4 regions of the Guyparkeria sp. SB14A genome follow, and region 4 is predicted to be linked to each of the others. Evidence: predicted binding sites of a transcription regulator. Region 4 holds the regulator's gene; each other region holds the start of a gene.
The links. Region 4 encodes FliA, which starts transcription of late flagellar genes. Its sites were predicted from a motif close to GCTAAAGTTNNNNNNNNNNCNGCCGATA; they were not measured.

Region 1 (5,452 bases), on a different contig from region 4:
GCGCCACGCGGGGCTGGCACGCCTGCCCTCGCCCCACACCCTGCGCCATGCCTTCGCCACCCACCTGCTCAACCATGGCGCCGACCTGCGGGCCCTGCAGATGCTGCTGGGCCACGCCGACCTCTCCACCACCCAGATCTACACCCACGTCGCCACGGCTCGGCTGCAGGCGCTGCACGCCGAGCACCACCCGCGCGGATGACGATGTGTCGGGCCGCCCCCGCCTGGAAAATCCCGATCGCCCACGGTGGGCGATCTGGATTCAACCCAGCCCCCGGTGGTGTCACAATGGCTGGCTGATGGAACCCGGACGGCCTTCGAGCATCCAATTCGATCCGTCGGACCCCATATCCGGACACGACCATACAAACCCAGGTTGATTACACGATGCGAAACACAGGCTTCCCCCTAGCCACCCGTCGCGGCCTGACGGCCCTGCCCCTTGCCATCGCCATGAGCATGGGGGCGACCTCGGCCATGGCCGCCGACCCGGCCAGCGACAAGGACGCGATCACCGCCAGCATCCAGAAGCACATGCCCGGCGTGCCGATCGACTCGATCGAGGAAACCCCCGCCCAGGGCATCTACGAGCTCAACTCCAATGGCCAGATCGCCTACGTCACCGCCGATGGCAAGTACCTGATCGCCGGTGACCTGATCGACGTGGAGAACCGGCAGAACCTCACCCAGGGCAAGCAGGACGCGCAGCGACTCGCGACCCTCAAGGACATCGGCGAGGAGCGCAAGCTGGTCTACCCCGCCGAGGGCGAAACCAAGCACGCGATCACCATCCTTACCGATCCGACCTGCCCGTTCTGCGACAAGTTGCACAAGGAACTGCCCAAGCTGCGCGAGGCCGGCGTCGAGGTCACCTACATCCTCACCCCGCGCCAGGGACCGGGCTCCAAGGGTTTCGAGCTGTCCTCCAGGGTGGCTTGCGCCGACGACCCGAAGGAGGCCCTGGAGCGGGCCATGAAGGGCAACTCGGTTGATGCCGAGGCCTGCCGCAACGACATGATCGAGGAAAACATGGCCCTGTCCAGCCGTCTCGGCATGAGCGGTACGCCCTACACGATCCTGCCCAATGGCGCGGCCATGCCCGGCTACCGCCCGGCCAACGTGATGCTGCAGGCGATCGAGCAAAGCGGCGGGTAAGCCAACCCACCTCTCTCGACGAGACGAGACGACATGCCCCGCGCCCCCTCAGCGCGGGGTTTTTGTTTGTCGCTCCGCAGACGAAGCGTCTCGGGATCATGACCACGGCAAGGGTCGTCAAGCCATTGACGATCCGGCGACCCTCAAGTATCCACACCTCGCGCAGACCGCGCCCCGCCAACGCGCCTCGCCTCCGGCACGATTCTGGCTAGTCATGCCCTGACACGCGGCGACGTGGACGAAATGTCACGCGTTTCGCTAAAGTCGGGCGCCTCCCGACCGATAGAACGACACAAGAAGATCGAGATCCCGTCATGGCCACGCCCACCCGTCACTGCGGAGGTGACAGGTCGGCGTCGACGACGGGCAACTCGAGCCACCACAGGAGCATTGCCACCACCATGACGATCAAGGCCAAACTCATCCTGCTCGTGGTCCTTGCCGGCGCCGCCACGGTCGGCACCAGCCTGTTCGGCATCTACGCCGAGCTCAAGGGGCACGAGCTCGCCGAGAAGAACCACGAATTGCGGATCATGCCGATCAATCACGTCGGCACGTCGGTGCAACTGCTCAACCAGATGACCACCCAGTCGCTGCTGGCGCTGCAACACGATCCGGAAGGCCGAACCGCGGCGATGCATGCCCACGGCATCGACCAGCACATGGACATCATCCGCAACAACCTGGCGGCTCTGGAGGAGGTCAACGCCAAGATCGCCGCGATCCAGCATCGCCAGACCGAGTCCAACGAGGCCCAACAGGCGCTGTTCGCCACCCAGGAGGAATTGGTCAACGTCGCCTTCCGGCCGCTGATCGAGAAACTCGAGGAGGGCAACTACGTCGGCGCCCAGGCCCTGCTGATCCTCACCCTCACCGAGGTACTGCCGCGCTTCGAGGAGGCGGCAAGCACCTACGAGGGCATCCTGCGCGACAACATGGAGGAAGAGCTTGCCCGCACCAGCGAGCGTGTCGAGCAGGACGTATTGATTTCGATCGGCATCACGTTAATCAATGTGCTGATCATCATCGCGATCGCGGCCTGGATCATCCATGGCGTCACCCGCGGACTGAAGGCGGCCGACCGGTTTGCCACCAACTTCGCCGAGGGCAACCTCAACGAGCCGGTGACGCTCGACAGCCGTGACGAGATCGCCGAGATCATCACGCACATGAACACCGCGCGCGAATCGCTGCGCGAGACCCTCAAGCGCATCGGCGAGGCCTCCGAGCAACTGGCCTCGGCGGCCGAGGAAACCTCGGCGGTCTCCGAGCAGACCGATCGTGGCGTGGCGCGCCAGATGCAGGAAATCGAGCAGGTCGCCGCGGCCATGAACCAGATGACCGCTACCGTCGAGGACGTCGCCCGCAATGCCTCGGATGCCTCCAGCAGCGCTCAGGCGGCCAATGATTCGGCCAAGCACGGCCAGACCATCCTCGGCAACGCCGTCAACGCGGTGGGCATCCTGTCCGACGAGATCCGCCAGTCCTCCGAGACCATCGACTCGCTCAAGGCCGAGTCCGAGGAAATCGGCAAGGTGCTCGACGTGATCGGTGCGATCGCCGACCAGACCAACCTGCTGGCGCTGAACGCGGCGATCGAAGCGGCCCGCGCCGGCGAGCACGGTCGCGGCTTCGCCGTGGTCGCCGAGGAAGTGCGGGCGCTGGCCTCGCGCACCCAGGGCTCCACCGAGGAAATCCACGGCATGATCGACCGGCTGCAATCGCGTTCGACCGCCGCAGTGGCGGCGATGCAGCGCGCCCACAACCAGGTCGATCACAGCACCCAGGCCATGTCGGAGACCGAGGCGGCCCTGGGCGAGATCGCCAACGGGGTCAACGGCATCAACGACCTCAATTTCCAGATCGCCAGCGCCGCCGAGGAGCAGAGCGCCGTGGCCGAGGAGGTCAATCGCAACGTGCAGACCATCTCGCAGATCAGCGAGGAATCGGCACAGGGCGCCACCCAGACCAAGACCGCCTCGGCCGAGCTTGCCCGACTCGCCGAGGAACTGCAGGCGCGGCTGGCCGGTTTCAAGCTGTAGCCTCCGCCGTCGCGAACGCCGAAACGTAACGACCCGCCTCACGGCGGGTCTTTTTCGTGACGTTTGCCTCGCAGGATGACAACAAGCCGCGTGATGGACGATGGACATGCTGCAGCCACCACACCGAACGGCTAGTCTTGAGCCCTTTGCCACCACTCCGACGATCAGGCACCCCATGCAATCAGACGCCCATCCCAACCGCTCGCCGATCGTCCTGATCGGCTACGGCGATATCGCGCGACGACTCGCCCATCGACTGACCGACCACGACCTCATCGCGGTGAGCCGCCATCAGGCAGAACGCCCCGAGGGCCATCGCGGCGAATGGCGTGCCGTTGCGGTCGACCTGGACCGCGAGGATCACCTCCCCGCCGAGGTCGCACCGAACGACGCAATCTGGATCTACCTGGCGCCACCCCCGCGTGAAGGCCAGACCGACCCGCGCCTGACACACTGGTTGCGCGAGGCCGCGAACCCACCGACGGGCCTCGTCTACATCAGCACCACCGGCGTCTACGGGGATCGGGGCGGCCACTGGGTGGACGAGACGACACCACCGGCTCCGGCCCATGATCGAGGGCACCGGCGCCTGGACGCGGAAACCCAGTGTCACGCCTACGCGCAGACACACGGGATTCCACACTGCAATCTGCGCGTGACCGGCATTTACGCCTGCGACCGCCTGCCTGTCGAGAAGGTGCGTCGAGGCACCCCCGTGCCAACCGGCCCCGAAGCGCCCTGGTCCAACCGCATCCACGCCGACGACCTGGTCGACATCCTGCGCCTGCTGATCGATCGTATCGAGACTGGGCACCCCGTCACCGGCACCTTCAATGTCTCCGACAACCACCCTACCCCGGTAAACGTCACCTACCGCCAGATCGCGGCCCACTTCGGCCTGCCACAACCGCCGGAGGCCTCGCTGGCCAGCATCCTCGAGCAGGCCAGCCCCATGGCCCGAGAATTCCTCACCGAGTCACGGCGCGTGGACGCCAGCGCCATTCAACGCGCCCTCGGATGGCATCCCCGCTACCCCACCCTGGCCGCGGCTTTGGCAGATTGCCCGCGAAATCTCTCCTAAAGGGGTCAGAACTATTTTCTGGCAGGACGGCCGGGTGGCCGGGGAGCAACCGTTCGACCAACCCTGTCGGCCATCCGACGCTGAAAATCCTCGGTGCCAGCGACGGCCGACTGTTCGGTCGCCCGACGGAGAAGATTAAGATCGCCACCCGGAATGGCAGCGGAGAACAATTCACGATATTTCTCTTGCCGCCTCTCCGGCGTTGACGCCAGGCTCAGATAACGCTCGTGCGGCACGACCAGGTCATCAAAGGCGCCAAAGGCGTTGCTGGCGTAGCTTGACCATGGATATTCGCCGGGAGCCGCCACCATGCGTGCGCGGACCGGATTGAGTTCGATGTAGCGATAACACGTCAGCAAATACCGCTCCGATCCCACCAGCCCCGCCTTGAATCGCCCTTCCCACAACGTCCCGCTCCGGCGGTACTTGCGATTGATCTTCAGCACATACTGACGCCCGACGGATTGCATCGTCCGGGACAACCCCTCGGCCGAATCCGGCGTGACCAGCAGGTGGACATGGTTGGTCATCAGAACGTAGGCATGAACCGACACACCGAACTCCTCGCCCGCCAGACGAAGGCACTCGAGGTAAAGCTGGAAATCGGACTCATCGAAGAAGGTCTGCTGACGATTGTTACCGCGCTGAACCACATGCTGTGGCACACCGGGCACGAACAGCCGGGGCTTTCGGGGCATGACGACGTCCTTGTCGTGGCATGAATAAATTGGTTGGTCGCCAAAGACTAGCGAACCAGGATGCCGGAAAACAAATCACAAAAGGGTTCTGACCCCTTTTCGGAACTCCTCGCCCGCCAGGCGAAGGCAGTCGAGGTAAAGCCGAAAATCGGATTCATCGAAGAAGGTTTGCTGCCGATTGTTACCGCGCTGAACCACATGCTGTGGCACACCGGGCACGAACAGCCGGGGCTTTCTGGGCATGACGACGTCCTTGTCGTTGCATGAATAAATCGATTGGTCGCTAAAGACTAGCGAACCAGGATGCCGGGAAACAAATCAGAAAAGGGTTCTGACCCCTTTTCCCCACGAATGTTCGAAGACAAATCAGAAAAGGGTTCTGACCCCTTTTTCGCTTCCCACGCCGAAAAAGCCCAACACGTCACCGACAAATCACGAGCACCGGAATTAAGCATCCACCGGCATTCGTGCTTTTT
Region 2 (5,452 bases), on a different contig from region 4:
CTGGTTCACGAGATAACCATTCTTGTTCACGCCCAGTGCGCCGGCCCGACTGAATACCGACTCCGAACTGTCCAGCGACGGCTGGAAGGCAAAGAACCCCTGACCGGAAATGGCGAGATCGAGTGAGTTGTCGGTGAACTCGAGGTTGCCCTGCGCGAACTGCTGGGTCACCGCCTGGTTGATGACACCCTGCCCCACGGCGGTCTTGCTGTTGCCGAACGCGCTGACCGCATAGATATCGCCGAACTCGGCCCGCGACTTCTTGAAGCCGGTGGACTTGGCGTTGGCAATGTTGTTGCTCGTCACGTTCAGGTCTTTCTGCGCGGCGTTCAGGCCGCTGATGGAGGTATTGAACGACATGCTGCGTCCTCCGGTTTAATTAATGATTTCAACGACATCCGATAGCTTCACCGACGACAAGCCGTCGAGATTCAGCTCCGGACCATTCTTGGTCACGCCCACGCTGCTGATCACCGCCCCGACGTAGGTCTGGGGCGCCTGCCCCTTGCCGTCCACCGTGGCCGTCGCGTTCACCTTGTAGTTGCCCTCGGGCGCCATCCGCCCGTCCTTCAGTCGGCCGTCCCAGGAAAAGGACGGTCGATCCGATCCATCCACCGGCACGTCGATGGACTTGACCACCTGCCCGCTGGCGTTCGTGATCTCGACACTCATCTTCGAGGCACCGGTGGGCACGTCGACCGCGCCCAGAATCCCCGATGGTGCCGTGCTGCCATCCGCCTGTTGCATGTGGTACATCTGAGCCGTATCGCCCTTGACCATGGCGGCCTTGCCGACCAGTGACGAGGCCTGCATCACCTGGTTGGACTGCACCGATTCCTGGAAGCCGGAGACAGTCTCGTTCAATTGGGTAATGCCCTCGAGCGAGGAGAACTGAGCCATCTGCGCGACGAACTGGGTGTTGTCCATCGGCTTCATCGGGTCCTGGTTCTGCATCTGCGTGGTCAGCAGCTTGAGAAAATCCGTCTGATCGAGATTCTGCTTGTTCTTGCTCTCACCCTCACTGCTCTTGCGCGCGGCAAGCCCGAGGTCGGCGTAGATGTCGCTGTTCACGGAACTGGTCATGTCATGCCCCTTGCCGGTTTTCGGCCTTCACGTTCCGGCCTTACTGGCTCTGGCCAAGCTGCAGCGTGCGCATCGCGAGCTGCTTGGTCGTGTCCATCACCTGGACGTTGGTCTGATAGGTACGCGAGGCCGACAGCATGTTGACCATCTCCTCGACCGGGTTGACGTTCGAGCTGTAGACGTACCCATTCTCGTCGGCCAGCGGGTTGCCCGGATCATGCTTCGGCGCCGGCTGCGCCTGCGACTCGGTGATGCCCACCACCTTCACACCGCGCCCGCCATTGGCTTCGAGCACGGTCTGAAAGACCGGCTGTCTTGCCTTGTAGGCCTCTTCCGGCGAGGAGGCATCGACGTTGGCATTCGCCAGGTTTGATGCGGTGGTGTTCAGGCGCGTCGACTGCGCCGCCATCGCGGAGGAGGAAATATTGAAAACGTCGTACAAGCTCATGCTTCACCTGCCTTGACTGAAAAGTGTAGTTCGCGGAAATCCGGCGCGGTCATCACTGGCCACTCAGGGCCTTCTTGATGCCGGAAACACGACTGTTGAGAAACGAAAGCGTCGTCTGGTAACCCACCGCGTCCTGGGTAAAGCCCACTCGCTCCTTGTCGAGATCGACCGTGTTGCCATCCAGGGCGGGCGCATCCGGCACCGAAAACCCCTCACGGATCCCCGACGTCACGCCGCCGCCACCGATCTGGCGCGGATCCTCGGTCTTGAGGCGCCCGGCGCTACCGGCAGACGAGGACTTGCTCTGCAACGCGGTCTCCATCGCCCGATCGAACGACATCGCGCGCGCCTTGTAGCCCGGGGTGTCGGCATTGGCGATGTTCTCCGCGCGCATCTTGAGGCTGCGCTCCTGGAGAATCAGGGCATCGTCGTGGATGCCAAGCAGGCGGTCATTGATGATCGACATGAAAAAACCCTCGACACAATGTCAGTGCCGAGGGCTTATGCGATAAGCGTGCCAGTTTTTGAAACCGAGGCTTGATAGAGGGTGCGGGGAGCACCCAAGGAACCCAACCGGGATCAGCTCTTGAGTCGGTAGGCGGTGCCGCCGGTGGGCAGACGCTCGGGGGTGAAACGGTCGGAGAGTTGGGTAAGCGACTCCGAGGCGCCGAGGATCAGGTAGCCGCCGGGCACCAGGGTATCGGCGATACGATCGATGATCTTCGCCTTGGTGTCCCGCGAGAAGTAGATGAGCACGTTGCGACAGAACACCAGGTCGTAGCGACGGGCTTCCGGGCGCAGCTCGAGCAGATTGCCGACCCGGAACTGGGTGCGACGGCTGATCTGGGGCGCGACCTTCCAGCCGTCGGTCGCCTTGACGAAAAATTGACGCTTGCGCTCCGGCGACAACCCCCGCCCGAGCGACAGGTCATCGAACACCCCCCGGCGGGCCTTCTCGACCACCGCCTCGGAGATATCGGTGCCGACGATCTCGAGGTTGAACGGCACCCGCTGTTCCTCGGCGATGATGCTGATCGAGAACGCCTCCTGGCCGGTCGAGCAGGCCGCCGACCAGACCCGGTAGGTGGCCTTCTTCGCTGCCACCGCCTCGGGAAAGAACTTCTTCTCCAGCGCGGCAAAGGGGTAGCCATCGCGGAACCAGAGGGTTTCGTTGGTGGTCATGGCATCGACCACGTCGCGCGCGAGCATGCGATCCCGACGCGACAGGAGCGTCTCGATCAGGGATTCGACCGTCGAGTAGCCCTTCGACCGGGCGACGCGCGACAAGCGGGTTTCCACCAGGTACTGCTTGTCGCGGCTCAGCAGGATCCCGCTGTGCTGCTCCAGGAACGCGCAGAACCGGTCGAAGGTTTCGGCCTTCATGCCGCGGCTCAAGCCTCGTCCACGGCGTGGTGCACCTCATGGCGGCGAAGGGCGTCACCCACGACCCGGGCAAGGTCATCCGGGTGGAACTTGGGAATGAAGCGATCGGCCCCCACCTGCTTGACCATCTTCTCGTTGAACACCCCACTGAGCGAGGAGTGCAGGATGACGTAGATCCCCTTGAGGGCCGAGTCCTGGCGAATCAGCGAGGTCAGCGTGTAACCGTCCATGGTGGGCATCTCAATGTCGGAGACGACCATGGCCAGCCGCTCGAGCTGCTCGGGCTGCTTTTCCTTCCAGCGGCGCAGCGTGTCGATCGCCTCCTGCCCGTTCTTGGTCACGACGGACTTCAGGTGCATCTGCTCAAGCGTGCTTTCCACCTGCTTGCGCGCGACCACCGAGTCGTCGACCACCAGCACCAGGTCCGAGCCCTTGGCAATCTCGCCGTACTCGCCGATCACGTCGTCGGAGACGGTATCGGCCACGCCAACGACGCGCGCGAAGATCTGCTCGACGTCGATGATCTCGACCAGCTGCTTGTCGATTCGCGCCACGGCTGTGAGGAAATTGGAGTTGTTGGTCCCGCTCGGCGGGGTCAGCACTTCCTTCCAGGAGAGGTTGACGATCCGATCGACCGAGTGCACCAAAAAGCCCTGCACGGCACGGTTGTACTCGGTGATGATGACGAAGGCGTTTTCCACCTGCTCGTCGGTCATGCGGCCCTTGCCGATCGCCTCCGACAGATCGATGACGGTGATGGTATGGCCACGCACATCGGCGATCCCGCGAATCGAGCTGTCCGAATGCGGCACGTCGGTCAGCTTGGGGCAACGGATTACCTCGCGGACCTTGAAGACGTTGATCCCGAACCGCTGATCGTTACCGAGGCCGAACACCAGCAATTCCAACCGGTTGCGACCGGCGAGCTGGGTGCGGGAATCGACGGATGACATCACGTTGCTTTTCACGGCTAGTCCTGTCCTGGTGACGCGGAATGTGGCGGGAACACGATTGGTGTTCGTTATTAAACCGGCGTATCGGCGCGACGGGCGCAATCTTTAGCGTCTCATCGCATCCCTTCCCACAACGGCGCTGGCTATCGCCGCACCAATATTGAAAAGGGGTAAGGGCATGGTAGCGCAGTCGACCACCGGTTGCCCCACGCAACCGCCCGGGCCTCCGGACGCGCGCCGGTTCATACGGCTGGCATGGTAAGTGCTTGCTACGTCGATGCAAGGCAAACCACAGCCCGAGGACGTAACGGTTTACAGATGAGTCGTCTTAACTCACACATCAAAGCAACCCGCCACGCCCGCGCCGCCAACCGGATGAGCGGCATGCTGTTGTCCGCCCTGCTCCTATTGGCGCCGACACTGCTCCAGGCGGCGCCGGGCGAGCCGCCGGAGACCGTCCAGGCCCAGGTCGGCCAGGCCATGGACGCGTTCCTCGCGGCCCAGGGCAGCGGGAACGACCGCCTGACGCTGCGCGCCGGGCGCCTCGACCCGCGGCTGCGCCTGGGGGTGTGCGATCAGGCGCTGGAAATCAACGAGGGCCGCCCACTGAATCTCAATCGGGGACGCCAGACGGTGAAGGTCAGTTGCCACGGCTCCTCGCCCTGGCGCATCTACGTCCCGGTCGAACTCACCCGGCGACAGCAGGCCGTCGTCGCGGCCCGGCCGTTGTCTGCCGGCGACGTGCTATCTGCCGAGGACCTCGACCTCGCCACCGTGGACGCCAATCGCGCGCGTCGGCAGTACTACACCGACCCCGCGGAACTTATCGGCATGGTGGCCACCCAACCGCTACAATCGGGTCAATTGGTCACCGCCCACAACCTCGGCATCAATGCCGTGGTCGAACGCGGCGACATCGTCGCCATCCAGATCGGCCGGGGCGGTTTCGTGGTGGGCTCGACTGGCGAGGTGCAGGGTCGCGCTGGCGTCGGCCAGCGGGTGAAGGTGAAGAACACCGGCTCGGGCAAGGTGATCGAGACGGTCGTGATCGACAGCCGCACCGTCGAGGCGATCGGCGGCTGACGCCACACCCCGTCACGACGAACGGGAAACGTACGAACCTCGCCCCGCAGACGTATTTCAGTCGGGGCTAAAGTTTTCCGCCCACCGGCCGATGTTCAAGGGCGAAGGCGATTTTACGTTAACCTAGACGCCTGCCAGCCCGGCCCGTGCCGCGGCGCGGACACATCGTCCGAGACAGGAAGGATCAAGCATCATGGCAAACGAAATCAACGGCTTTGGCCCGCGCAACCTGGGCCCGAACGGGTCAGTGGACTCGTCCCGCGGCCGGACCGAGGCCAAGGGCGAGAGCCAGCGAGCCTCCGGCAGCGCGACGAACGGCATCAAGGAGGATGACGCCGTGACGCTCTCCAGTGGGGCCTCCCAGCTCCAGGAAATGGGCCGCGCGATGGCCGAATCCGCCCCCTTTGACCAGGCCAAGGTCGATCGGATCAAGGATCTGATCAGCCAGGGCGAATACCAGATCGATTCCAGCCGCATCGCCGAGAAGCTGCGCCAGTTCGAG
Region 3 (5,452 bases), on a different contig from region 4:
GCCGGCCAGTGCGAGACCTGTCGCGATCTCACCGATACCCGCCCCAGCCTCTGGCGCCGCCTGCCGCTGATCAACCGCCTGGTCCGCGGCCCGCTCTGATCACCCGGCAGCGAGTCGCCTGACTAGGGAAACTCTGCACGAATGCCATACCGCTCTGCGTGCCTTGAGCCGGGCAGGTGCAAGGCGCTCGTCCGCCGCGGAAGAGTCATTCTCTTTCCAAGGACGACAACGCAGCAGATGCCCGGCTCAAGGCGCGCCCTGCGGGGCCTGGCGAGTCGCCCGTGCTCGGCGTTGCGATGTCTTGACGTGGCCACCGGCACGCCGGCGACATCGCGCCTTGATCACGAACGACTCGCCAGGCCAGAGCGGCATGGCATTCGTGCAGAGTTTCCCTAGCAGCCCAACGAAAAAGGCCGGCATCGTGCCGGCCTTTCTGCGTGGGTCACCCCATACCGCCTCAGGTCTTGAAGCGGTTGACCAGCCCGTCGAGATTCGACGACAGCCGGGTGAGATCGCCACCGGCGGTGGACACCTGCTGTGAGGCATCGTCGAGCTCCTCGCTCTTGGCACGGATGCGCTCGAGGTTGCGGTTGACCTCCTCGACGGTGGCCGACTGCTCCTCGGCGGCGGTGGCGATCTGCATGGTCATCTCGTTGATGTGATTGACGTGGCGCACCACCGCCCCGAGGGACTCGTCGGTCTCGTTGACCGCCTCGAGCGTCGCCTCGCCCTGCGACTGGCTGACCTCCATCGCCTCGACCGTCTCGTGCGCCCGGTCGCGCAGCCCGTCGATGATGCCCTTGATCTCCTCGGTCGACTGCTGCGTGCGGCTGGCCAGGTTGCGCACCTCCTCGGCGACCACCGCGAAGCCCCGACCCTGCTCGCCGGCGCGGGCGGCCTCGATTGCCGCATTCAGCGCCAGGAGGTTGGTCTGCTCGGCGACCCCCTGGATCACGTCGAGCACCTTGCCGATGTCCTTGGTCTGCGACTCGAGCTCGCCGATCGACTCGGCGGTATTGCGCATCGAGCCCATCAGCTCGTGGACCGTATCCATCGAGCGCTTGAGTGCCTGTTGGCCGTTGTGCGTGACCTCCTCGGTCTCGTTCGAGGCACTGGCCGTCTGGTTGGTGTTCTCGGCGATCTCGCGCGTGGTGGCGGTCAGCTCCTCGATCGCCGAGGCCACCATCTGGGTCTGCTCGTTCTGTTCGTGGGTGCTCGCCCGCGACTGCTGGGTAATCATCGACATCTCCTCGGCCGAGGCGGCCAGCTGGCCGGTCGAGTCGGTGATCTCGCGCACCAGGTCGTGGATGCGCTCGACGAAGCGGTTGAAGCCGCGCGAAAGCTTGGCGAACTCGTCGTTGCCGGTCACCGGCAGCCGGCGGGTCAGGTCGCCCTCGCCCTCGGCGATGTCCTCCATCGCGCCAATCACGTGGTGGATACGCCGGGTGAAGTTCGCCATCACCAGCACCAGCAGGAAGATGCCCACGCCCAGCGCCACGGCACCGATCACCAGCGTGGCGGCTCGTGCCTCGAGCATGTGCTCCTCGGCCGCCTCGGTACGCGCGTCCTCGCGCGCCTTGGCTGTGGCGATCAGCGACTGGATGTTCTTGCGGATCTGCTGCCAGTCCGGGTGCTCGTCCTGCACCAGGATCTGCTGGGCGCGTTCGATGTTGCCGGCATCAACCTGGTCGAAGACCGCCAGGCGCGCGGCCATCACGCGCTCCCAACGCGCCTCGATGTCATCGAGCAGGCCCTGGGCCTCGGCATTGTCCGCGGAGGTCAGCGAGCGGGCCTCGACCAGGGCGGCGCGCACCACCTCGTCGGTCTTGCCGGTAACCTTGATCGCCGCCTCGAGGTTGGGACGGAAGACCTTGTTGCGCGTCGCCACACCACCCAACAGGCCGTTGCTCATGATGTCCTGCAACGCCTCGACGCGCGCATTATCCTGCTGCTGAACCTGCAGGTACTGCTCAGAGATCGAATCCATCTGGATCAGCGCGTAGCCCAGCGCGCCGATAAACAGCACGGCGGACACGGCAAACGCCAGGAGGATCTTGGTGGTGTTGTTCAACCGGTTCATTGTGACTCCTTGAGACCGATGACTTGCTAGGGAAACTCTGCTCCACGTTTCGACCGGTTTTTCGGCCGAGGCAGGCGAATCTTTAGCCTGCCCACGTAAATAAGCAGAACCTTATGAAAGCGCGCCGTGGCGCCATTTCAGCAAGGGTGAAATTATCGGTCGGGGAGCGTACACTGAACGTGCGCTGGACGTGTTCACGACTTGTGATGCGTGCATAAACACACGTTTCGACGGAGGAGGCAGCATGGCCGACTCGGTATCCGCCGCCGGCAGCATGCAAACTGCCATGGCAAACGCACAGCTGACACAGGAAGTGGGCGTGCGCGTACAGAAACAAGCGATGGAAACGCAGGAACAGGCGATGGCGCCGCTGATCGACTCGATCGGCGAGAGCGGCGGCCAGACCAGCACCGCGGCCAGCAATGGTCCGGTCGGCGGCCAGATCAACACCTACGCCTGAACCAACCCGCCATTGGTCCCATGGACCAACGGTTCCGTCATCCCCGGCCCCGCCGGGGATTTTTCGTTGTCAGCCCCTCGCGAGGCCCCGTGGACGACATCACCCTTCTTCAGCTGCTGCTGGCCAACCTCGCGATCTTCGCCGGCGCCTTCCTGCAGGGGCTGGCCGGCTACGGCATCGGCACCCTCTCGGCCCCACTGCTGTTCCTGATCAGCCCGCTGCTCCTGCCCGGCCCTCTGATCCTCAACGCCGTGTTGCTGACCGTGCTGATCCTGTGGCGCAGTCGCGCGAGCCTGAGCTTCCGCCCGGTGCGCTTCGCCATCGGCGGCGATATTGTCGGCACGCTCCTGGCCGTGGTGACCCTGGCCATGCTCACGCCCAAGGGCTTCGAGCTGGCCTTCGGCATCCTGATCCTGCTCGCCGTAACCTTGAGCGTTATCGGCATCCACCCGACGCTGAATCCGCGCAATTCGGTCATCGCCGGGGCCGCCTCGGGCTACATGGGCACGATCACCGCCGTGGGCGGCCCGCCGATCGCCCTGATCTACCAGAACGAAAAGGGCCCGGTGGTGCGTGCCAACCTCTCGGCCTTCTTCCTGTTCGCGAGCCTGGCAAGCGCCGTGGCCCTGTTCTTCTCCGGCTTTATCGGCCCGCGGGAATGGTGGCTGTTCGCCGCGTTGCTGCCCGGCACCCTGATCGGGTTTCTCGCCTCCGGGCACCTGGTCAACCGCATCCCGTTCGGCGCCCTGCGCCCGATCATCCTCGGCATCGCAGCGATCGCCGGGTTGAGTGCCATCATCAAGGCCCTGCTGCCCTGACGTGATTACCGGAAGCCCGGCCTCGGCACGCTACAATGCCGACCTTTTGCGCCGGACTGCGACCACATGAGCGACTCCATTCCCGCCACCCGCGAGCCCTCGCCGGACAGCCCCTGGCGCTTCTGCGTGGCGCCGATGCTCGACTGGACCGACCGGCATTACCGGTATCTCGCCCGCCAGTTGAGCCGGCATGCGCGGCTGTACACCGAGATGGTGACCACGGGTGCCTTGCTGCACGGCGACGTCGAGCGCCACCTGCGTTTCGATGAAAGCGAGCACCCGGTCGCCCTGCAACTGGGCGGCTCCGATCCGAACGCCCTGGCCGAGGCGGCGCGAATCGGTGCCGACTGGGGCTACGACGAGATCAACCTCAACGTGGGCTGTCCCAGCGACCGGGTGCAGAACGGCGCCTTCGGGGCCTGCCTGATGGCCGAACCCGGCCTGGTGGCCGAATGCGTCGCGGCCATGCGCGCGGCGGTCGACGTGCCCGTGACGGTCAAGAGCCGCATCGGCATCGATCATCAAGAAACCTACGAGGAATTCCGTGAAATCGTCGACATCGTCGCGGATCAAGGGGGTGCCAACGTGTTCCTCGTCCACAGCCGCAAGGCCTGGCTCAAGGGGCTCTCGCCCAAGCAGAATCGCGACGTGCCCCCTCTGCGGCCCGAGTTCGCCACGCGCCTGAAGCGCGAACGCCCCGACCTGACGGTGGTGCTCAACGGCGGGCTGACGACGGTGGCATCGATGCAGGCGGGCCTGGGCGAGGTCGACGGCGTGATGGTGGGCCGGGCGGCCTACCAGAACGTCGGGCTGCTGGCCGAGATCGATGCCGCGCTGTTCGATGGGAATCAGCCGACCGACCGCCTGGCCGCGCTGCAGGCCTACCGCGACTACGCGGCCGCCGAACTTGCCCGCGGCACACGTCTGTCCACGCTGATCAAGCCGATCCTGACCCTGTTCCAGGGACGCCCGGGCGCCCGCGCCTATCGCCGGCACCTGAGCGAACAGGCACCGAGGCGCCCCGGCGACGCGAGCGTGATCGACGAGGCGATCGATCTGCTGCGCTAGGGAAACTCTGCACGATTCGATGGCATCTCTGGCTCGCGGGTTTGCTCGCAATCAAGGCGCCGGACCGAAGACGGGCCCAGAGCAATCACTCGGGCCCGTCGAGGGACGGCAACGACGAGTGCGGGCAAACCCGCGAGCCCCGTCCGGGCGGGCCTCCAAGGGCCCATCTGCGGCGTTGCAGCCCTTGTAAAGGGCGACGGCCCTTCACGGCGGACTGCGCCTTGCATCTGGGCCCTTGGAGGTCCCGCAGAGACGTCATCGAATCGTGCAGAGTTTCCCTAGCCCCGCCGCTGCGCGACGACCGAGAACCCGTCCAGCAGGAAGGCTCTGCCAAAGCCGTTGACGTAACTGCCGCCTTCGGGGTGAAGACCCAGCAGGTGGAAGTCTCCCAGCCCGCACAACACCTCGACCGTCTTGCCGTGGCGCGCACGCAGGGCCGCGGTGATCACGGCAAAGCGCTCGTCGGCTCGGTCGACGGCCTCGACCCGTGCCGCCCAGTGGGCGCGCTCGCGGGCGAAGGAATTGCGGGTATCCGACTGGTCGGCCAGCAGGGCGACGCGGGCCTCGCCGCGCTTAAGCAACGGCCGCGTGTGCGCAGCCAATTCACTGGCCAGCACCCAGAACGCGCCCTCGTGGCGCACGAACGGCAAGGTGCCGATCTCCGGCAGGGTCTGCTCCTCGGGGGTGACGGCCAGCACGATTGCCGACTGGCCATCGACAAACCCGGCCAGCCGGTCGGCCTCCGCGGCCAGGTCGGGCGCGGAGGCAGGTGGTGACGATCCGGCACGGGCCATGCCCTAGCCGGTCCCGGCGTAAGCGGCCTGCAGCTGCATGACCCGCTTGACGTAGGTGCGCGTCTCCTCGTACGGCGGAATCCCGCCGTAGCGCTTCACCGCGCCCTCGCCGGCGTTGTAGGCGGCCACCGCCAGTTCGCGATTCCCCTGGAACATGTCCAGCAACAACGCCAGGTAGGCGACGCCGCCGGCAATGTTGTCCTCGGGATTGAAACGGTCGGTCACGTCGAAG
Region 4 (5,452 bases):
GAGGCCGAGGGCCGCCTGTCGACGCTGACCGAGGAGGTCGCCCAACTGCGCGACCTGTTCGAGCGCCAGCTTTCCGTGATGGAATGGCACCGTTTCAGCCAGGCGCATCCGGCCGAGGTGTCCACCGTCCAGCGCCTGCAGGACATCGGCCTGCCGACCGGCTTGGCACGCGAACTGGGTCGCGCCGCGGCACGGGCCCAGCCGGAGCGTGCCTTTGTCGAGGCACTCAAGATGCTCGGCGAGCAGCTCGAGCACCGGGCCGAAGACCCGGTCGAGGCCGGCGGCGTGTATGCCTTCGTCGGCCCGACCGGCGTGGGCAAGACCACCACGCTTGCCAAGCTGGCCGCGCGCTCGGTCCTGCATCGCGGCCGCGACTCGGTGGCGCTGATCAGCACCGACCGCTTCCGCATCGGCGCCCAGGAGCAGTTGCGCAACTACGCCCGTATCCTTAATGTGCCGTTGCACATCGCCCGGGACGAGACGCACCTGGCGCAGCTGCTCGAGGCCGTATCCGATAAGCACCTGGTGCTGATCGACACCTCCGGGATGTCGCAGCGCGACTTCCGCATGATGCAGAAGCTCGAGGCCCTGATGGGCGCGGGCGAGGCGGTCAAGCTCCTGCTGGTGCTGTCCGCCAACGCCCAGTACCCGGCGCTCGAGGACGTCAAGAAACGCTTTGCCGGCCTGCCGCTGCACGGCACCGTGCTGACCAAGCTCGACGAGACCGTCCTGCTCGGCGGCGGGCTCGCCGCCCTGGTCCGCCCGCTGGCCGGGGCCGACGGCGAGCCGCACCGGCTGCCGCTGGTCTGCGCCGGCGTCGGTCAGCGCGTGCCGGAGGACCTCTGGTTCCCGAAGGCCGCCGACCTGATCAAGCAGGCCCTGGAAATGGGGCAGTCACAACTCGAACACACCGACCGGGATGATCCGCTGTGGATGCTCAATCAAGCCGGATGACAACCCAACCCGTCAGCGGCCACGACCAGGCCGACGGGGCGCGCCACGCCAACGCCAATCGCCCGGTGCGGGTGATCGCCGTGACCAGCGGCAAGGGCGGCGTGGGCAAGACCAACGTCTCGGTCAACCTTTCCGTGGCACTCGCCCGCAGCGGCGACCGGGTGGTATTGATGGATGCCGACCTGGGGCTCGGCAACGTCGACGTCCTGCTTGGTCTACAGTCCCGGGGCAATCTGTCCCACGTGCTCGCCGGGCAGGCGACCCTCGACGAGATCATGCTCGAAGGCCCCGAGGGCATCGGCATCCTGCCGGCGGCCAGCGGGGTGGCCAGCATGGCCGGGCTGACGCCCGCCGAGAACGCCGGGTTGATCTCGGCCTTCTCCGGCATGCGTTGGCCGGTCGACACCCTGGTGGTCGATTCGGCCGCGGGCATCGCCGACTCGGTGGTGCGCTTCGCCGAGGCGGCCAGCGAGGTGGTCGTGGTGGTCTGTGACGAACCCGCCTCGATCACCGATGCCTACGCGGTCATCAAGGTGCTATCGCGCGAGCACGACGTCACCCGCTTCCACGTGGTCGCGAACATGGTGCGCGATGCCGCCGAGGGGCGGCGGCTGTTCGAGAAGCTCTCGGTGGCGGCCAAGCGGTTTCTCGACGTGACGCTCACCCACATGGGATCGGTGCCGTTCGACGATTACCTGCGTCGGGCGGTGCAGCGTCAGAAGACCGTCGTGCAGCTTTACGGCGGGGCGAAGTCGACGCGGGCGTTCACGGCGATGGCGGACAAGGTCAACCAGTGGCCAGTGCCGCGCGGGCCGCAGGGGCAGTTGCAGTTTTTCGTCGAGCGACTGGTGAACAACGCCGAGCTGGACCCCGAGAACCTGCTATGAATGCACGCGCCATGTATCAGAACGTTCAGGCCGGATCGACCGAAGCACTGGTCGCCAAGCACGCCGATCTCGTCAAGCGGGTCGCCTTCCACCTGCTCGGCCGGTTGCCTTCGCACGTCCAGGCCGAGGACCTGATCCAGGCCGGCATGGTCGGGCTCCTGGATGCCGCGCGCCTGTTCGATGGCGACAAGGGCGCGTCGTTCGAGACCTACGCCGGGCTGCGCATCCGTGGCGCGATGCTCGACGAGGTGCGTCGCAACGACTGGGCGCCGCGCTCGGTCTACCGGCGCCAGCGCGAGATCGCCCAGACCGTGGCGGAGATCGAGTCCGAGACCGGGCGCGAGGCGCGCGATGCCGAGGTCTGCGAGCGCATGGGCATCACCCTCGACGAGTACCACGCCGCACTCACCGATTCCTCCTCGGTGCACGTGGGCTCGCTCGATCACGGCGGCGAATCGGAAAACGAGACCTTCGACATCGCCGATCCCAACAGCCGGCAACCCGACGAGGCGCTGGCCGAGGATCACTTCCAGCGCGATCTCGCCGACTGCATCGACGAGCTCCCCGAACGGGAAAGACTGGTGATGTCCCTGTACTATGTCGAGGAACTCAACCAGAAAGAGATCGGCGCGGTGCTCGGCGTCAGCGAGTCGCGCGTCTGCCAGATCCACAACAAGGCGATCATGCGGTTGAAGACCGCGATGAACGCCTGGAAATAGCCGACCGATACCGCGCCCGTTGCTGCGACGGGCTCAATTATTTCCGGTCGGCGCCGATAGACCCTATCAAGCAACCCGAACAAGGCAACCTGCCTGGTACTGACAAACGATCCCAGGGGCGAAAATGGACCGAAACATGAAGATCCTCGTGGTGGACGATTTCTCCACGATGCGCCGGATCATCAAGAACCTCCTCAAGGAGCTTGGCTTCACGAACATCGAGGAGGCCGATGATGGCCAGACGGCATTGCCGCTGCTCAAGCAGGGCAATTTCGATTTTCTCGTCACCGACTGGAACATGCCCGGCATGACCGGCATCGACCTGCTGCGGGCGGTCCGTGCCGATGCGAACCTCGCCAGTCTGCCGGTGCTGATGGTGACCGCCGAGGCCAAGCGCGAGCAGATCGTGCTCGCCGCCCAGGAGGGCGTGAACGGCTATATCGTCAAGCCGTTCAACGGGGCCACCCTCAAGGAGAAGATCGACAAGATCTTCGAACGCGTCGAATCGTAGGGGCGCGGGATGACTCAAACAGAAGAGCAGGATTTCCAGCCGGTGGTCGGTCGCGAGAAGCGCCTGGCCGATGCCCGCGCGCTGGTGGAAGCGATCGAGAACGAGGATTCGGCCGGTGAGGCGCAACTGATCGGCGAGCTCACGGCTGCCTACTCGGGCAACATCTTCGACGAGGTCGGGCGGATGACCCGCGAGGTGCACGACACCTTGAAGAGCTTCGCCGAGGACGAGCGCCTGGGCGCGTTGGCCGAGGACGAGATGCCGGACGCGCGCGACCGCCTTCGCTACGTGATCACCCTGACCGAGCAGGCGGCCACGCGCACCCTGACCATCACCGAGGAAGCCACGCCCACTGCCGAGCAGATCGTCGATCGCTCGCAGCGACTCAAGGGCGAGCTGACTAAAGTCGCCGCGAGCGAGGCCGATAACGCTCGCCTGGGCGGCGTGGTCGACTCGATGACGCGTTACCTCGACTCGACCACGAATTGCGGCGAGCGCCTCAAGGGGCAGCTCACCGAGATCATGATGGCCCAGGAATTCCAGGACCTGTCCGGCCAGCTCCTGATGCGGGTGATCGACCTGCTCGAGCAGCTCGAGGAAAAGCTGGTCGGGCTGTTGCAGATTACCGCCCCGGTACGCGGCGCCAAGGGAGAGGACGGCAGGTCCGCCCCGGTCGAGCGGGCCGAGGACGGCGTCGGGCCGCAGTTGCCCAACGCCGGGGACAACGTGGTCAAGAACCAGGACGACGTCGACGACCTACTCGCCAGCCTGGGGTTCTGACCCGGCCGGTCGAGAAAATTGCCCGTCCGGCACGGCCGGGCAGGAACGTGGCGCCCACAGGGAAACGCCACCGAGCGAATGAGAGGCAAGCATGGCATTCGAACCCGACAACGAGCTGTTGCAGGACTTCCTGATCGAGGCCGGTGAGCTGCTCAACGGGCTGGATCAGCAGCTGATCGAGCTGGAGCAGTCGCCCGATGACGCCGACCGGCTCAATTCGGTGTTCCGCGCCTTCCATACCATCAAGGGCGGGGCCGGCTTCCTCGAGGTGCACCCGCTGGTGGAGGTCTGCCACCGCGCCGAGGACATCTTCAACCTGCTGCGCAACCACGAGATCACCATGAACAGCCGCATCATGGACGTGATGCTGCAGGTGATCGACGTGCTCAACGACATGTTCGACGCCCTGCGTGGCGGCCAGTACCCGGAAGACGTCTCCAAGGCCTTCCTCAAGGAAATCGAGGGGCTGGCCCACCAGGACGACGCCCCCGCGCCCGCCGCCCCGGCCGAGCCCGCCCCGAGCGAGGCCTCCGCGCGCGCCGAACCCACCCCGGCCACCGAGCCCATGGCCGACGAGGACGACGCCTTCGATCGCATGCTCGCCGACCTGGATGCTGCCGAGTCGGAATCCCCGTCGGCAAGCGGCGGCGCCGACGACCTGATCAGCGACGAGGAGTTCGAGAGCCTGCTCGACGAACTCCACGGCAAGGGCAAGTTCCAGGCGCCGACGCCGGAGGCGGATGCCGACAACGCCGAGGAGGCGAGCAGCGCCGCGGATTCCGACGAGATCACCGACGAGGAATTCGAGGCGGTGCTCGACGGGCTCTACGGCAAGGGCAAGGGGCCGACGGCCGCGGCCCCCAAGGCCGATGAGCCGGCCGAGGCGGCTGCCCCCGCGCCGTCGCCGCAGCCGGCCGCCGCCAAGAGCGAACCGCCCAAGCCGGCGGCAAAGCCTGCCGAGTCCACCAAGCCGGAGGCCAAGGCCAAGGGCGCCGACGCCCACAAGGCCCCGGTGGAAACCACCGTGCGTGTCGATACCGAACGGCTCGACAGCATCATGAACCTGGTGGGCGAGCTGGTGCTGGTGCGCAACCGCATGAACACGCTCAAGTCGACCTTCGAGAACGAGGAGATCGCCTCGGTCATCGCCACGCTCGACATGGTCACCTCCGACCTGCAGGGCGCGGTGATGAAGACCCGCATGCAGCCGGTCAAGAAGGTGTTCGGCCGCTTCCCGCGGGTGGTGCGCGATACCGCGCGCACGCTGGGCAAGGAGGTCAACCTCGAGCTCGAGGGCGAGGACACCGACCTCGACAAGAACCTGGTCGAGGCCCTGGCCGACCCGCTGATCCACCTGGTACGCAACGCGGTCGACCACGGCATCGAGATGCCGGACGACCGCGAGGCGAACGGCAAGGATCGCGCGGGTACCGTGCTGCTCTCGGCCGCGCAGGAGGGCGATCACATTCGCCTGTCCATCCAGGATGACGGCTCCGGGATGGACGCCGAGGTGTTGCGTCGCAAGGGCGTGGAGAAGGGGGTGGTCGATCCCGACACCGCCGAGCGCCTCACCGACCAGGAATGCTTCGAGCTGATCCTGC

Region 1: a site for FliA is predicted at 1,413-1,440, ahead of FAZ79_RS04185 (methyl-accepting chemotaxis protein). Genes of this name have one in related genera too.
Region 2: a site for FliA is predicted at 3,950-3,977, ahead of FAZ79_RS03710 (chemotaxis protein). Genes of this name have one in related genera too.
Region 3: a site for FliA is predicted at 2,140-2,167, ahead of FAZ79_RS03830 (methyl-accepting chemotaxis protein). Genes of this name have one in related genera too.

What each region holds. Positions count from the first base shown of each region.
Region 1 covers NZ_SWAW01000006.1:73,403-78,854, forward strand. Annotated here, with positions in the region: gene xerD (site-specific tyrosine recombinase XerD) at 1-202, shown strand, start outside; gene FAZ79_RS04180 (DsbC family protein) at 388-1,155, shown strand; gene FAZ79_RS04185 (methyl-accepting chemotaxis protein) at 1,557-3,197, shown strand; gene FAZ79_RS04190 (NAD-dependent epimerase/dehydratase family protein) at 3,373-4,278, shown strand; gene FAZ79_RS04195 (transposase) at 4,290-4,976, opposite strand; gene FAZ79_RS11430 (hypothetical protein) at 5,037-5,243, shown strand.
Region 2 covers NZ_SWAW01000005.1:90,348-95,799, forward strand. Annotated here, with positions in the region: gene flgE (flagellar hook protein FlgE) at 1-360, opposite strand, end outside; gene FAZ79_RS03690 (flagellar hook assembly protein FlgD) at 376-1,083, opposite strand; gene flgC (flagellar basal body rod protein FlgC) at 1,124-1,531, opposite strand; gene flgB (flagellar basal body rod protein FlgB) at 1,584-1,997, opposite strand; gene FAZ79_RS03705 (protein-glutamate O-methyltransferase CheR) at 2,111-2,914, opposite strand; gene FAZ79_RS03710 (chemotaxis protein) at 2,923-3,882, opposite strand; gene flgA (flagellar basal body P-ring formation chaperone FlgA) at 4,186-4,950, shown strand; gene flgM (flagellar biosynthesis anti-sigma factor FlgM) at 5,144-5,452, shown strand, end outside.
Region 3 covers NZ_SWAW01000005.1:116,889-122,340, forward strand. Annotated here, with positions in the region: gene FAZ79_RS03825 (cation diffusion facilitator family transporter) at 1-99, shown strand, start outside; gene FAZ79_RS03830 (methyl-accepting chemotaxis protein) at 458-2,080, opposite strand; gene FAZ79_RS03835 (YjfB family protein) at 2,325-2,540, shown strand; gene FAZ79_RS03840 (sulfite exporter TauE/SafE family protein) at 2,630-3,358, shown strand; gene dusA (tRNA dihydrouridine(20/20a) synthase DusA) at 3,425-4,426, shown strand; gene FAZ79_RS03850 (HugZ family protein) at 4,705-5,220, opposite strand; gene FAZ79_RS03855 (transglycosylase SLT domain-containing protein) at 5,224-5,452, opposite strand, start outside.
Region 4 covers NZ_SWAW01000021.1:325-5,776, forward strand. Annotated here, with positions in the region: partial or broken gene flhF (flagellar biosynthesis protein FlhF) at 1-954, shown strand, start outside; gene FAZ79_RS08530 (MinD/ParA family protein) at 951-1,841, shown strand; gene FAZ79_RS08535 (RNA polymerase sigma factor FliA) at 1,853-2,560, shown strand; gene cheY (chemotaxis response regulator CheY) at 2,685-3,071, shown strand; gene FAZ79_RS08545 (protein phosphatase CheZ) at 3,081-3,851, shown strand; gene FAZ79_RS08550 (chemotaxis protein CheA) at 3,943-5,452, shown strand, end outside.